One region of the Butyricicoccus pullicaecorum genome, then DNA from elsewhere that is predicted to be linked to it. Evidence: riboswitches for the same ligand, from Rfam matches in the RefSeq annotation. Region 1 holds a riboswitch; the other holds the start of a gene.
The links. A riboswitch is a leader RNA that binds a small molecule or an ion and turns the genes downstream of it on or off. The one in region 1 is predicted to bind FMN.
Positions count from the first base shown of each region.

Region 1 (7,278 bases):
TCCCGCGATGTCAAGGGCGTCAACGTCATCGCTGCTAAGCTCGAGGACGTAACCCCGGATATGCTGCGTGTTATGGGTGACCAGATCAAGGAGAAGGCTCCGAAGATGGTTGCTGTCCTGTCGACCGTTGTAGACGGCGGCAAGATCAACTTCGTATGTGTCTGCGGCGCAGAGGCTGTCAAGGCTGGTGCACACGCTGGCAAGATCATCAAGGAAGTCGCTAAGATGTGTAACGGCGGCGGCGGCGGTCGTCCCGACAACGCAACTGCTGGCGGTAAGGATGCTTCCAAGCTGGAAGAAGCTCTGGAAGCTGTCAACAACATTGTAGAGGCGCAGCTGTCCTAATACAGTCTGTTCCATATCTCTAAAAAGGAGGGTTCTTATGGATTGTCTGTTCTGTAAAATCGCAGCAGGGGAGATCCCGTCCAAAAAAGTCTACGAAGATGACCTGTGCTACGCATTCTATGACATCGATCCCCAAGCTCCGACCCATTTTCTCGTGATTCCCAAGGCGCATATCGCTTCGGTTTCCGAGGTTACCCCGGAAAATCAGGCAGTCGTCGGTCACATCTTTTCTGTGATCGCACAGATCACCAAAGATCTGGGTCTGGAAAGCTACCGCGTCGTGTCGAATATCGGCGAGCAGGCGGGACAATCGGTCTTCCATCTGCACTTTCATGTGCTCTCCGGCCGTGATATGACCTGGCCTCCGGGCTAATTCCGGCTGTTAGAAATGGAATGTTGAAGTGGCGTGCAGCAATGCCGCCACTTCTTTTCCTATGCACGCAGGGAGGATTGGGGATATGCGTCGCTATCTATTTTATTTCGCCCTGGCATTTGCTGCCGCGCTTTTTCTGGTACTGCAATTCACCGAATATGCACCTGTGCTGGTAAAACACAGTCCGCTGATTCTTTTGTTAGCCGTCTATGGCATTTATCTGGCACGGTATTTCGGTAAGCCCATAGTCATCTGTATTCTGACTGGTCTTGCCGCAGGCGGAATTTATACCGCAGCGTATCATACGGTTATGGTCGCACCGCTGGATGCGTTATGTGAGCGCACGATGGTGATGCAAGCCGAAGTACGCGCCGATCCTGATATTTACGACCAAAATCAGCGTGTCGAGGTGAAGGTATCCTGTGATTCGGTTGGACTTTCTTCCTATCCTGGGCAATCATTTTCCGCCATCGGTTATCTGCCTTTGACCGAAGAGCCTCTTTCTCCCGGCGATCAGGTGCAAGTGTTGGTGACCTTTTATCAGCCAACCGTCCTTCAGGGGTTTGACCGGCAGCGTTATCAAATGTCAAACGGCAACTTTCTTTCCTTTTCCTATTTGAAGGACAAAGAAACCAAAGAAGCCGCACTCTTTGAAGCAGAAAAGGCCCAGGAAACGCCGCTTTTCTATCGTCCGCAAGCCCTCGCGCGACAGTTTGGCAGCTATATCATGGAGCATTTACCCGAGCGCGAAGGCGGTTTCCTCTACGCGCTTTTGCTGGGCAATCGCAACTATTTAGATCCTTTAGACCAGCAGAACTTACAGAAGGTAGGTCTCAGCCACATCATCGCTGTATCCGGTCTGCATCTGATGTTTCTGGTGGGACTGATCTATCGGCTCTTCAGCCGCAAGATCGGTGTTCTGGTTTCCTTTATCGCCATCCTGTTTTTCATCCCTATGGCGGGTGCTTCGCCCTCCATCATTCGCGCAGGCATCATGGCGACGCTCTCCGGTATTGCCTTTTTGTTTGGACGAGAAAGCGATGGACAGACTTCCTTGGGTGCCGCACTTCTGGTTTTGCTCTGTATCAATCCCTACGCCCTGTTCAGTCTCAGTCTGGAACTGTCCTTTTTGTCTACTTTCGGCATCTTACGCTATGCCGGCCGTCTGGAGCATACCCTGTTTGGAAAGCTTTATGTTCTTATTCCCGGTCATATCGGCAAGAAGTTTGCACACGCCTTTGGCGCTGCAGTTAGCTGCTCGCTGTGTGCAATGTTATTTACGACACCCATTCTGGTTAGTACCTTTGGCTATATCACGCTGTTATCCATTCCGGCAAACCTGATGATTTTAGGTATCATCAGTATCATTTTCGGTTTGGGCGTATTTTTCTGTCTCTTCCCATTTTTAACCGGTGTGCTGGTGCATGTTTTAGTGCCCCTGATTGACTATGTCTTTTGGTGTGCGCAGACACTTGGCACGCAGCACTGGGGTATTCTGTACTGGGAAGAAACCAGCGGTCGGCTCGCCGTTCTTTCCATCCTATTGCTCATTGTACTGATTCTTGCACATCGCTATGTCTATCCCAAAATCAGCATTCCGCTTTGCTGCTGCTTTCTCATCGCAACGACCGGATATGCATACTATCTCCACAGCAACACCACCCGCGTGACGCTGCATGCAGTTGGAGACGGACAGATGATTTCGGTGATCGACGGATTCGACTCGATGTCTCTAATCGACTGTGGCTGTGCTTCCAATCAAGACGGAATGGCGATATTGCGTGAGACTATGAACTGGTATGGCTTCTCTGAACTGGACTCGGTCATTCTGACTGCCGTGGACAAAGCCCATGCCCGCAACATCGCACAAGTTCTGACCGAAATTCCAGTTTCGCATTGCATCCTACCCAATCATGTGAAGGAAAGCGAAACGCTCACTGACCTCATGCAAGCCGCTGAACAGACTGGCATCACCTTAACGGTCTGGGAAAAGGCAGGGGAGAGTGCATACCCGCTTCCCGGAATTGCACAGACGACTTTGATCGGTGGTATAGACCGAAAGCTCGGCGTTCGTCTTGTAGACGGAGATTTTGAACTGCTGACGCTGCATAGCATGACGCAAAATATGCTCGATGCACTGTTAACATCCACGCCTCTGCAAAGTGATCGGGTTATCCTGGACAATTCGTTCGAAAAGCAAGACTATTTACAGCGTGCACTGAATCAACTTCAGCCCACCGAAATCATTCTCTCAACCGGATACGGTGCATCTGACACTCTATTCGACATTCCTGTCCGTTCTACCAATCTGGTCGGGGATCTGACCTGGAAAATTCCTCATCTCTAAGGAGAAATATTATGGCGAAAAAGCAAGAAGAAAATGGATTTTCTGCACTCAAGCAATCGTTAAAGACAGGTGAGCTTGGCAGACTGTATATTTTCTCCGGTGAGGAGAGTTATCTGCGTATGCATTATCTGGGTGAGTGCAAAAAGGCAATCATCGGAGACAGTCCGTTTGCAGAGTTTAATCTGTTTGAATTTGACGGAAAATCGATGTCTCCCGATCAGCTGCGCGATGCGATCGAGAGCTATCCTGCTATGGCCGAACGCAAATTGGTCATCGTCCATGACTTCGATCTCTACAAAATGCCTGCGGCTTTCAGTGAATTTCTGCCTGCGCTGCTCGCCGATCTGCCCGAATACATTTGTCTGATCTTCCACTATGATGTCATCGAATGTAAACCGGACAAACGCCTGAAAATCCATCAGGTGCTATCCAAAGCAGGTACGTTCGTATCCTTTGAACACTTGGACGAACGACAGCTGGTAGACTGGATTCGCAGACGCTTCCGTGCGCTCGATCGCGGCATTGATGACGATACCGCGCGGTATCTCATTTTCCTGTGCGGCACTTCCATGACCAATTTGATCACGGAAATCGAAAAAGCTGCTGCATTCTGCACCACAGGCACGATCAAACGATATCATATTGACACGGTATGCACCAAGGTACTCGATGCAGTTGTATTCGACCTGAGTGATGCAATCACAGAGCGTCGCTTTGACAAGGCAATCGCTCTGGTCAATGACTTACTTGCGCAGAAAAATCCTGAGGTCGTCATTTTTTCCACGATTGCACGTCACATGCAGCGTCTATATGCCGCCAAACTGAACGAATCTGCGCGAGGAAGCGAGAAGGAACTGCTCAGTCTCTTAGGTTCTGCCTCTCCGTACTATGCAAAGCGCATTCGTTCCGCTGCGCATAAACTACCCGAAAGTTGGCTGCGGCAATCGGTCTTACTGTGTGGTCAGACCGATGCTGCACTCAAAAGCAGTGCGGCAGACAAACAAAAACTGATTGAGCTTGCCTTATTGGAAATGGCAGCCGGATTGGAGCGCTCATGATTCGCATTAAAGAAGCAATTATTGTTGAAGGTCGATATGACGTAAACACGGTCAAGCAGTTGGTCGATACCATCGTGCTTGAAACCGGTGGCTTTCGCATTTTTTCCGACAAAGAGCGTCTATCGATGTTCCGTCAGCTGGCAAAAAAACGCGGGCTGCTCATTTTGACCGACAGTGATGGTGCTGGCTTAGTCATCCGAAACTATCTGAAAGGTTCCATTCCAGCATCTCAGGTTAAGCATGCTTATATTCCGGAGATCTTCGGCAAGGAACCGCGCAAGCGCACAGCATCCAAAGAAGGGAAGCTCGGCGTCGAGGGTATGAAGCCCGATGTACTGCGCGAAGCGCTGCGGCGTGCAGGTGCCACGATCTTAGATGATACAAGTGGGGAAGAGACAGGGAAGTGTACTGAGCATGCTCAGCGCGCAATCTCTCCGATCAAGAAAGCCGATCTCTATGCACTTGGATTATCCGGTCAACCGGGCAGCGAGAAGCTGCGCACACAAGTCCTGCGTGAACTTGGGCTTCCTACTACACTTTCTGCCAACGCGCTGATCGAATTTCTTAATGTGATTTCCAATCGCGATGAATTGGCTGCACTTGTCGAAGAAATCAGAAAAAAGTAAGGCTAGACGCTTGACAATCCATCTCGATATAGTATAATGATATCAGAAATTAAAGATCGTTCTGTTTCAGGGCGGAGTGAAAGTCTCCACCGGCAGTGAATCAGTCTATGTACTGTAAGTCTGCGAGCCTTAGGGCATGATGGGTGAGAATCCCAACCGACGGTTAAAGTCCGGATGAAAGAAACAGGTGACATAGCACAAAGCTACTTGCTTTTCTATGCCTACTTTTTAAGCCCCTTGGAGCAATTTGATTTGTTTCCTCGGGGTTGTTTTATTTCCTCAACAGGACGGTAGGAAAGAAGGAGCTGTATTCTTATGTCAACCAAAATGACAAAAACCATGAAAATCACTTACACAGCCGTGTTTGCAGCAATCGCAACGGTTCTGATGTATTTCGAATTTCCGCTGCCGTTTATGCCGCCGTTCCTCAAAATTGATTTGAGCGGTGCAGTGATTTTGATTGGTGCTTTTATTTTTGGCGTTGGCCCCGGCATCGCGATGGCTGCGATTAAGGATCTCATTCATGTAACGCAGACCCAGACGGCCGGCACTGGTGAGCTGCAGGATTTTCTGCTGACTTGTACGCTGATTATCATCGCTGTTACGTTCTATCGTCTCCACACCTCTCGCAAGGGCGCATTTGTTGGCTGTGCAGTTGGTACCGTTGTTATGTCGATTGTTGCAATGATTACCAACAAGCTGATCATTCTGCCGTTCTACGTAAAAGGTATGGGCTGGAACCTGGATATGATCTTTGATCTGTGCAAGAGTGTAAATCCGGCTATTGATGGCATGAACGCATATTTGTTCCTGGGTGTTTTCCCGTTCACCATGATCAAGGGCATCATCCTGACCACCATTACCATGCTGGTTTATAAGCGTTTGAGCGTATTTATCAAGGAAAAGCGTCTGAGCGCACATCATCCGGCAACCACTAATTAAGTCATTGTTCAAATTTATACCCGAAAAGCCGCTTGCACGATGCAGGCGGCTTTTTATATGTGTTTATGCAGAGAACTCTCAAAATCAAGCTGAAATCAGGGGATTTTAATTTCAAAATGGCTGCAATATGGGTAAATATATGTAAATGCAAATAGATTGGCAAAATACAAATTTAAAAATCAATCAAGATTTTGTTTTTGAAATGAAATTTGGAACGGACAAAATATCTAAACTGATCTAATCAGTGATCGCAAACAATTAAACTTACAAAGAAAATATAAAAATGATTGTATCGATCACTGGAGAAATAAAAAAACATGCATGTACATGCTGTATAAGTGCAATATTGGGGATTTCATAAAATCGCAGAAAACTAAGAAATTTCCAGGATTCCGGAGAAGTCCCTACTCTCAACTATACAAAATCTTTATTTTGTATAGTTAATAATATCTCAAAAAATCAGCACCTCCCAATCTCCGGTGCTGATTTTTTCATGTGATACACGTTATAACTGCTGTTCAATCACTTCAATCGCATGCGCAATTGCGTGCTGTGTATTTCTGCGCACAACTTGTGACACAATCTCTAAAATGTCTGCATCTGCATTTTCCGGTGCAAAGCTAAAATCTGCTGCCAACAGCATTGACAAATCATTTCCGCTGTCGCCAATTGCATACGCTCGTTTTGCATTCAGCTCTTGTTTGATCGTGCGCAATGCTTCACCCTTACTTGCACGCTTTTCTGTCACTTCCAGAAAAATCGGCGTTGACGATGCAGCCTCATACTGTGCAAGTAAATCCGCGCACGCCTCACGCACCTGTGCTAAAATCTCAGGCTGTCCGGTGAAATTCGCCTTATACAGCGGTTCTCCAGGACGATACTGCGCAAAATCTGTAAATTCACAGCTTGCCATCTGCTGGTGCCGCATCGACTCCGGGCTGGAACGATGCAGATAAATCTGCTCAGATGCGAACAATTCACAGCCCACCATCGGAAATTCCTGTGCAATACGGTCAATTAACGTCCAAATCTCATCATTTAACGGCAGCGACGCCAACGTCTTCCCCGCTCCGTCCCGAACAAATGCACCATTTAGGTATACTCTAGGTGCATCCGCCGGAAGAAGCTCCTCAAAATCAACCGTTGTCATCGGTGGACGACCTGTTGCAATACAAAAACAGCCGCCTTCACGCTCAAATCGATCGATTGCGCGTTGATTTTCTTCGGAAATATGCTTTTGATCGTCCAAAAGCGTGCCGTCCATATCACTTAACAATACAATTCCGTCAAATTTACCCATTTTCCTGCACCATTTTATTCAAAATTGCTATAAAATACTCCGGTAGGGGTGCTTCGAACACCATGCGTTCCCCTGTTCTCGGATGATCGAGAGACAAGCGCCAAGCATGCAGACATTGTCCGTCTAAGCTACTGAACCGATCCTTTTTCAAGCCATACAGCGGATCCCCAATGATCGGATGGCCGATGGATGCCATGTGTACACGGATCTGATGTGTACGTCCGGTTTCTAGCTGAAATGCCAACAGGCTATATCCCCGAAAACGTTTCAGAACCTGATAATGCGTC
Region 1 is NZ_NFKK01000003.1:245,794-253,071, forward strand. Features, by position in the region: gene alaS (alanine--tRNA ligase) at 1-345, shown strand, start outside; gene B5F17_RS04375 (histidine triad nucleotide-binding protein) at 383-718, shown strand; gene B5F17_RS04380 (ComEC/Rec2 family competence protein) at 804-3,065, shown strand; gene holA (DNA polymerase III subunit delta) at 3,077-4,123, shown strand; gene B5F17_RS04390 (ribonuclease M5) at 4,120-4,749, shown strand; FMN riboswitch at 4,808-4,939, shown strand; gene B5F17_RS04395 (ECF transporter S component) at 5,065-5,691, shown strand; gene B5F17_RS04400 (Cof-type HAD-IIB family hydrolase) at 6,197-6,991, opposite strand; gene B5F17_RS04405 (RluA family pseudouridine synthase) at 6,984-7,278, opposite strand, start outside.

Region 2 (7,278 bases), on a different contig from region 1:
TGAGTCGGTTCTTGCCGCTCTTCTTGGCCTGACGCATGGCAAGCACCGCGTTGCGCAGCAGACCTGCCCAATCAGGCCCGCTGTCGGCAAACATCGCCACGCCGCCCGAAATGCTGAACTGATAGCTGATGCCGTCCAGGCTGCGCAGGTGGCGGACGTACTCCTGCAAGCACTCGAACAGCTCGCGCATCTTGGCATGATTGCACGCACGGCACAGCACGAGGAACTGGTCGCCGTTGAGGCGGTACAGGTCAGCGCCCTCGGGCAGAAGTGCCTGCAATTCCTGAATGACTGTGCGCAGTACCATATCGCCGAATGCGTGTGAGTACAGCATATTGATGCGGGTAAAATCGTCGATGTTAAAGAGCAGAATGCCGCACTGCTGCGCCTGTCCGTGCGCAATCAGCGACTCGACCACCCGGCGGCAGCGGTCACTCGTGTGCAGACCGGTCACGCGATCGACCTCGCCGTCCTGCTCGAGATTCTCCAGAATGCCGATGACGTGGGTGGGCTTGTCCATGCCGGGCGGCTGGTAGATGCGTCCGCGCGCACGCACCCAGAAATACCGTCCTGAGGTTGCACGCATCTGAAATTCGTCGTCAAAAGTTTGTTTCTGTGTGCTGTACAGCAGCGAAATAGACTCGTCTACCCGGTCGCGATCACGCGGGTGAATGCGCGCAAGCCAGGTTTCACGCGCGTTCTGAATCACACACTCGGAAAAGCCGAAATCCTGCCTTGCTTTTTCCGAGATACAGATGCGGTCGCTCCTGATGTCGGTCAGGTACAAATATCCCATAATACTGTCTGCAACCGCGTCGTAAAGAAACTCCAGTGACGGGACAAAATCATGTATATTCATTTCCATTTTTGCCCTCCTGGGTACGTACTTTCAGCCGGTCAAAAATCGTGTGCAGACGGGCAAACCGTCCAGATTTTTTGCGGCAGAAAGGATGATTTATTTCTATCATTCTCTCACGTCCGAGGTACCTCTGTCAAGCCTTTCTATGTTTCATCTCCCGTCAAATGCACACCGCTGTTCTAGTCCGCGCGCGCCCTATTTTGTGTTTTATATTCCCTACGTTTTGTATCATTCATCCGGGTACAAAAACCTCTGTCCCATCGCATGGTTTCTGACCTTTTTTGTCCTCTCATTTGGCCCGCTGGTTTTGGGCTGCCCACATATTTTTTACGGCACTGTGCTAAAATAATGCTTGACAAAATTCGCCGTCCGGGCGTATACTGGCCTCGTTGATAGAACATACATCTTCAGGGCAGGGTGCAATTCCCTACCGGTGGTACAGCCCACGAGCCGCAAGGCATGATTCGGTGAAACTCCGAAGCCGACAGTACAGTCTGGATGAAAGAAGATGACAAAACCCCAAGATCACATGATCTGCGTGTATTTGCCGAACTTTTACGCCCTGGAATGCTTGCATTCCGGGTTTTTTTGTTGGTAAATGCGCTTATTTTTCGATTTTGTCTCATGCCCTGAACCCCAAGGTTCGGGGCATCTTTTTTTGCAGAAATGAGGCGGTATTTTATGAGCCATTCGGCTGAAGATCTGGAATATATGCGCCGTGCGCTGTCGCTTGCCGCACGCGGCGCGGGACATGTCAGCCCCAATCCTCTGGTCGGCGCGGTCATCGTCCGAGATGGCCGGGTGATCGGTGAGGGATGGCACGCCATGTTCGGCGGGCCGCACGCCGAGCGCAACGCGCTGGCAAACTGCACCGAGTCACCGCGCGGCGCGACCATCTACGTGACGCTTGAACCCTGCTGCCACCACGGCAAGACCCCGCCGTGCACCGACGCGCTCATCGAACAGGGACTTGCGCGCGTGGTCGTCGGTTCGTCCGACCCCAACCCGCTGGTTGCCGGGAAGGGCGTGCGCATCCTGCGCGAACACGGCATTGAAGTGGTGGAAAACGTCCTGAAAGACGAGTGTGACCGCTTAAACGCACCGTTTTTCCACTATATTCGCAACAAAACACCCTTTGTGGTGCTCAAATACGCCATGACCATGGACGGCAAGATTGCCACACGCACGGGCGCTTCCCAGTGGATTACCGGCGAAATTGCACGTGAGCAGGTGCATCGCGACCGCAACCGGTACACGGCGATCATGGTCGGTGTGGGCACGGTGCTGGCCGACGACCCCATGCTGACCTGCCGCATCCCCGGCGGACGCGACCCCATCCGCATCGTGTGCGACAGCCGCCTGTCTACCCCGCCCTCCGCCCGTCTGGTCGAGAGCGCGGGCAGCCTGACTACCATCTTGGCGACCTGCTGCACCGACTCCGACCGCCACGCACCCTATCTGGCCGCGGGATGCGAGATTTTGACCGTTCCGGCAGACGCCGACGGGCATGTCGATCTTGCAGCGCTCATGCAGGCACTCGGCGCACGCGGCATCGACAGCATCGTGCTCGAGGGCGGCGGCACGCTCGCCTGGGCGGCGCTGCGTGCGGGTATCGTCCACCGTGTCCAAGCCTACATCGCGCCCAAGCTGTTCGGCGGCGCACAGGCCAAAACCCCGGTGCAGGGCGTGGGCGTTGCCTACCCGGACGACGCCGTCCACCTGTCCGCACCCCGTGTCACCCAGCTGGGCGACGATCTGCTGCTGGAAAGTGAGGTCATTGCATGTTTACAGGAATCGTAGAGGAAGTCGGACGGGTACAGTCCATCCGGCGCGAGCCGGCAAACGCCGTGCTGACGATTACAGCGTCCAAGGTGCTCGAGGACGTGCATCTGGGCGACAGCATCGCGGTGTGCGGCGTGTGCCTGACGGTCACTTCGTTTACATCGAGCGCGTTCACCGCCGACGTGATGCACGAGACGCTGAACCGCTCGTCGCTCGGCGCACTGGGGCCGGGCAGTCCGGTCAATTTAGAGCGCGCCATGCCTGCAAATGGCCGCTTCGGCGGGCATATCGTGTCCGGTCACATCGACGGCACGGGCAGAATCACCCGTATTCGACCGGACGGCAATGCGGTCTGGTATACGGTCAGCGCCACGCCGTCGCTGCTGCGCTACATCGTGGAAAAAGGCTCGATCGCCATTGACGGCATCAGCCTGACCGTCGCGCAAGTCACCGGACGCGACTTCTCGGTCTCCATCATCCCGCACACCCAGGGACAGACCACCCTGTCCGCCCGACGGGTCGGGGATACGGTCAATCTGGAGACCGACTGCATCGGAAAATATGTCGAAAAACTGCTGGGCAGCCCGGATGCGGGCATCACCCAGGCATTCTTAGCCCGCTGCGGCTACTGATTTGGGAGGCTTTTTTATGCAACAGTACAACACCATCGAGCAGGCGCTCGAAGACCTGCGACAGGGCAAGATCATCCTGGTCACCGACGACGAAAACCGCGAAAATGAGGGCGATATGATCTGCGCCGCGCGGTTTGCGACCACAGAAAACGTCAATTTCATGGCGAAGTATGCCAAGGGACTGATCTGCACGCCCATGAGCGAGGAGATTGCCCAGCGTCTGGGTCTCGAGCAGATGGTTAAGGTCAACACCGACAACCACCAGACCGCCTTCACCGTGTCCATTGACCACGTCAAGACCACGACCGGTATCTCGGCCGAAGAGCGCGGTTTTACCTGCCGTGCCTGCGTCGACCCGGCTTCCCGCCCGGAGGATTTCCGCCGTCCGGGTCATGTGTTCCCGCTGGTTGCCCGCCGCGGCGGTGTGCTGTGCCGTCCGGGTCACACCGAGGCCACCGTTGACCTCATGCGTCACGCCGGCCTGCCCGAGTGCGGTCTGTGCTGCGAGATCATGCGCGACGATGGCACCATGATGCGCGGCGACGAGCTGCGTGAGCACGCGGAAAAATGGGGCATGACCATGATTACCATTCGGGATCTGCAGGACTACTGCCGCCGTCACGACAAACACGTCGTGCGCGAGGCCTGCGCCGAGATGCCCACCCGTTTCGGTGATTTCCGCATCTACGGCTATATCAACGACCTGACCGGCGAGCACCATGTCGCACTGGTCAAGGGCGAAATTGGCGACGGCAAACAGCTTCTGTGCCGCGTGCACTCCGAGTGCCTGACCGGCGACGTGTTCGGCTCGGCGCGGTGTGACTGCGGCCAGCAGCTCGCGGCAGCCCTCACCCAGATCGAGAAAGAGGGACGCGGTGTGCTGCTGTACATGCGTCAGGAAGGCCGCGGCATCGGCCTGATCAACAAGCTCAAGGCGTACGAGCTGCAGGAACAGGGCTTTGATACGGTCGAAGCCAATGTCAAGCTGGGCTTTGCTCCCGACCTGCGCGAGTACTGGATTGGTGCGCAGATCTTGCAGGATCTGGGCGCGAAGGAGCTGCGTCTCTTAACCAATAACCCGGAAAAGGTCTATGGTCTGGACGGTTTCGGCGTGGAGATCGTCGAGCGCGTACCCATTCAGGTTGCCGCAACCGCGCACGACCTGTTCTACCTCAAGACCAAGCAGAAGCGCATGGGACATATCTTGAACTACTAAGCACAAAATGACCGAAAGGATGAGTATAATGAATCTGTTTGAAGGAAAACTGACCGCGCAAAACATCAAGGTGGGCATCGTTGCCGCACGTTTTAACGAGTTCATCACCAGTAAGCTGCTGGGCGGCGCAATGGACGGCCTGACCCGCCTGGACGTGCGCGAGGAGGACATCGACGTTGCCTGGGTACCGGGTGCGTTTGAGATTCCGCTGATTGCGTCCAAGATGGCACAGAGCGGTAAGTACGACGCGGTCATCTGCTTGGGCGCTGTCATCCGCGGCAGCACCAGCCATTATGATTATGTGTGCGCGGAAGTGTCTAAGGGTATCGCACAGGTATCACTGTCGACCGGCGTACCGGTTATGTTCGGCGTGCTGACCACCGATACCATTGAGCAGGCGATCGAGCGTGCAGGCACTAAGGCGGGTAATAAGGGCTTTGACTGCGCACAGGGCGCAGTTGAGATGGTCAATTTGTGCCGCGCGATGGCTTAATCCCGCCCGCAGGCGAAATGAAGCTTTCGCTCAAGCCTTTCTCGAAAGGCTTGCGGAGTCTTGAGGCAGAGCCTCAAGTCGCGGCTCGCAAGCCGCGAAACTCCCCCTTTGATTCCGGTCTTTTGACCGGAATCAACCAAAATAAAAAAATAATCGCTCGCCGCAGCGAGCGAAATACCCCGCGGCCATTGGCCGCTCATGGGAAAGACCGTCCCTTCGGACGGTCTTTCCTTTTTTGTTTGTTTGAATTGATTCCCGGGGCGGACACCGGGAATCAAAAAGGGGATTCCGCCGTCTGCGGACGGCGTCTCAGGGCTCTGCCCTGAGAACCCGCAGCCTTTCGAGAAAGGCTGGCGAAAGCTTTAATTAGGGGTGCGGTGCTTTTAGCCTTTATGACCGTGGAACAGACCCGTGAGCCAATCCATAAACCCGTGCTTTTTATCCGGTTCCAGATCAATCATCTGATCATCCGGTTCGAGTGCCTTGGCCATCAGCATCTGTTGACTATCAATCGGCGTCTCACGAATCGGACGGGTACGATAAGAGCCGTCGCGCTGCAAAGCGCGTGCCTTGACGTTATCCGCCCAGCAAGTATCCATCAGATAATGAATCTTCTCGCGGACGTTCTGATCGTAGATCGGGCATGCAACCTCCACGCGCTTTTCGGTATTGCGCGTCATAAAGTCAGCCGAGGCGATATACATACGCTCGTCATTTCCCTGACCAAAGCAATACACGCGGGAGTGTTCGAGGAAGCGTCCGACGATGGAAATGACCTCAATATTCTCGGTTTTCTCTGGGATATCGGGCAGAATACAGCAGATACCGCGCACGATCATACGCACGCGCACACCGGCGCACGAAGCCTGTTTGAGTTTCTCAATCAGGTCGATATCAGTGATGGCGTTCATCTTGATGAAGATGCGGCCCTCGCCGCGCTTGGCGATCTCGCGGTCGATCTCGCGGATGATGCCAGTTTTGAGCGAGGACGGGGCGACCATCAGGTGCTCGTACTGACCGGACACATTGCCAATGGCGAGGTTCTGGAAGAAGTGGTTTGCATCCTGACCGATCGCCGGATTGGCTGTAATCAGCGACAAGTCGGTATACTGCAAAGCGGTCTTTTCATTATAGTTACCCGTGCCGACCTGGGTGATATACTGCACGCTGCCCTGGCTGCGGCGGGTAATCAGGCAGACCTTGGAGTGCACCTTATAGTTCTCCACGCCATAAATGACCGTGCATCCGGCGTCCTCCAGACGTTCCGACCAGTCGATATTATTCTGCTCGTCGAAGCGTGCGCGCAGCTCGATAAAGGCGGTCACGTCCTTGCCGGCCTCGGCAGCCGCGCACAGGTACTCGACCAACTTGGCCTTACGCGCCAGTCGATAAATGGTGATTTTAATGGAAATAACATCCGGGTCGTATGCCGACTCGCGGATAAGATGCAAAAAGGTGTCCATGCCCTCAAACGGATAGGACAGCAGGATATCATGTGCCTGTACCTGCGGTGTAATGGGCGCATTTAAGCGCACCCCGTGCGGTACACCGGGTGTAAACGGCGCGTCGGTCAGTGCGCGGCGCTTATTTTCGCTGAGTTTTGCAGGCAGGGCAAAGGCATAACCCATTTTAAGCGGTGCATTGGTGACATAGACCTGTTCCTGTGTGACCGGCAGGTGCTCCTTGAGATACTTTAAGAAGGTCTCGCTGATCGGCCTGGACAGCTCGAGGCGCACGGGCGCGAGGCGCTGGCGCTGGCGCAGCAGTTTTTTCATCTTGCCGCGGAAATCGTCGCTGTCGAAGTCAAACGCCTCATCGTCGGGGTTGATATCGGCGTTACGGGTGACGCAGAAGACGGTCTTTTCCAGGATCGTGTCGTCCTTGAAGATCTGGGACACGTGCTCTAGGATGACTTCCTCAGTACGGATGTATCGCGTCTCGCCGCCGGGCAAAAAGATGACCTCGGGCAGGGCTGCGGGCACCGGGATGACCGCAAACATGGGATTGTTTTTATATTTGAGCCATGCGCCGATGTGCAGCGCCTTATTTTGCAGATGCGGGAAGGGATGGTGGGTGTCCACGATCTGCGGCGACAGGATGGGCGCGATGGAGGATTTGAAATACTGGCGCACGAACTTGACCTCGGTCTCTGCCAGCTCGTCATAGTGCAGCTGGCAGATGCCGTGCACGCGCAGCTGCTGTTCGACCTCCTGATAGATCTGCTGACGGCGGGCGTAGAGCACGCGGACGGCCTCATAGATGTGCGTCAGCTGCTCGCCAGGCGTCCAGCCGCTCT
Region 2 is NZ_NFKK01000013.1:60,305-67,582, reverse strand. Features, by position in the region: gene B5F17_RS10710 (bifunctional diguanylate cyclase/phosphodiesterase) at 1-865, opposite strand, end outside; FMN riboswitch at 1,259-1,373, shown strand; gene ribD (bifunctional diaminohydroxyphosphoribosylaminopyrimidine deaminase/5-amino-6-(5-phosphoribosylamino)uracil reductase RibD) at 1,541-2,659, shown strand; gene B5F17_RS10700 (riboflavin synthase) at 2,641-3,273, shown strand; gene B5F17_RS10695 (bifunctional 3,4-dihydroxy-2-butanone-4-phosphate synthase/GTP cyclohydrolase II) at 3,290-4,489, shown strand; gene ribH (6,7-dimethyl-8-ribityllumazine synthase) at 4,518-4,982, shown strand; gene B5F17_RS10685 (hypothetical protein) at 4,979-5,182, opposite strand; gene ppk1 (polyphosphate kinase 1) at 5,366-7,278, opposite strand, start outside.
Region 2: it holds a riboswitch for FMN, as region 1 does, so the genes downstream of both, ribD (bifunctional diaminohydroxyphosphoribosylaminopyrimidine deaminase/5-amino-6-(5-phosphoribosylamino)uracil reductase RibD) here and B5F17_RS04395 (ECF transporter S component) in region 1, are expected to answer to the same signal.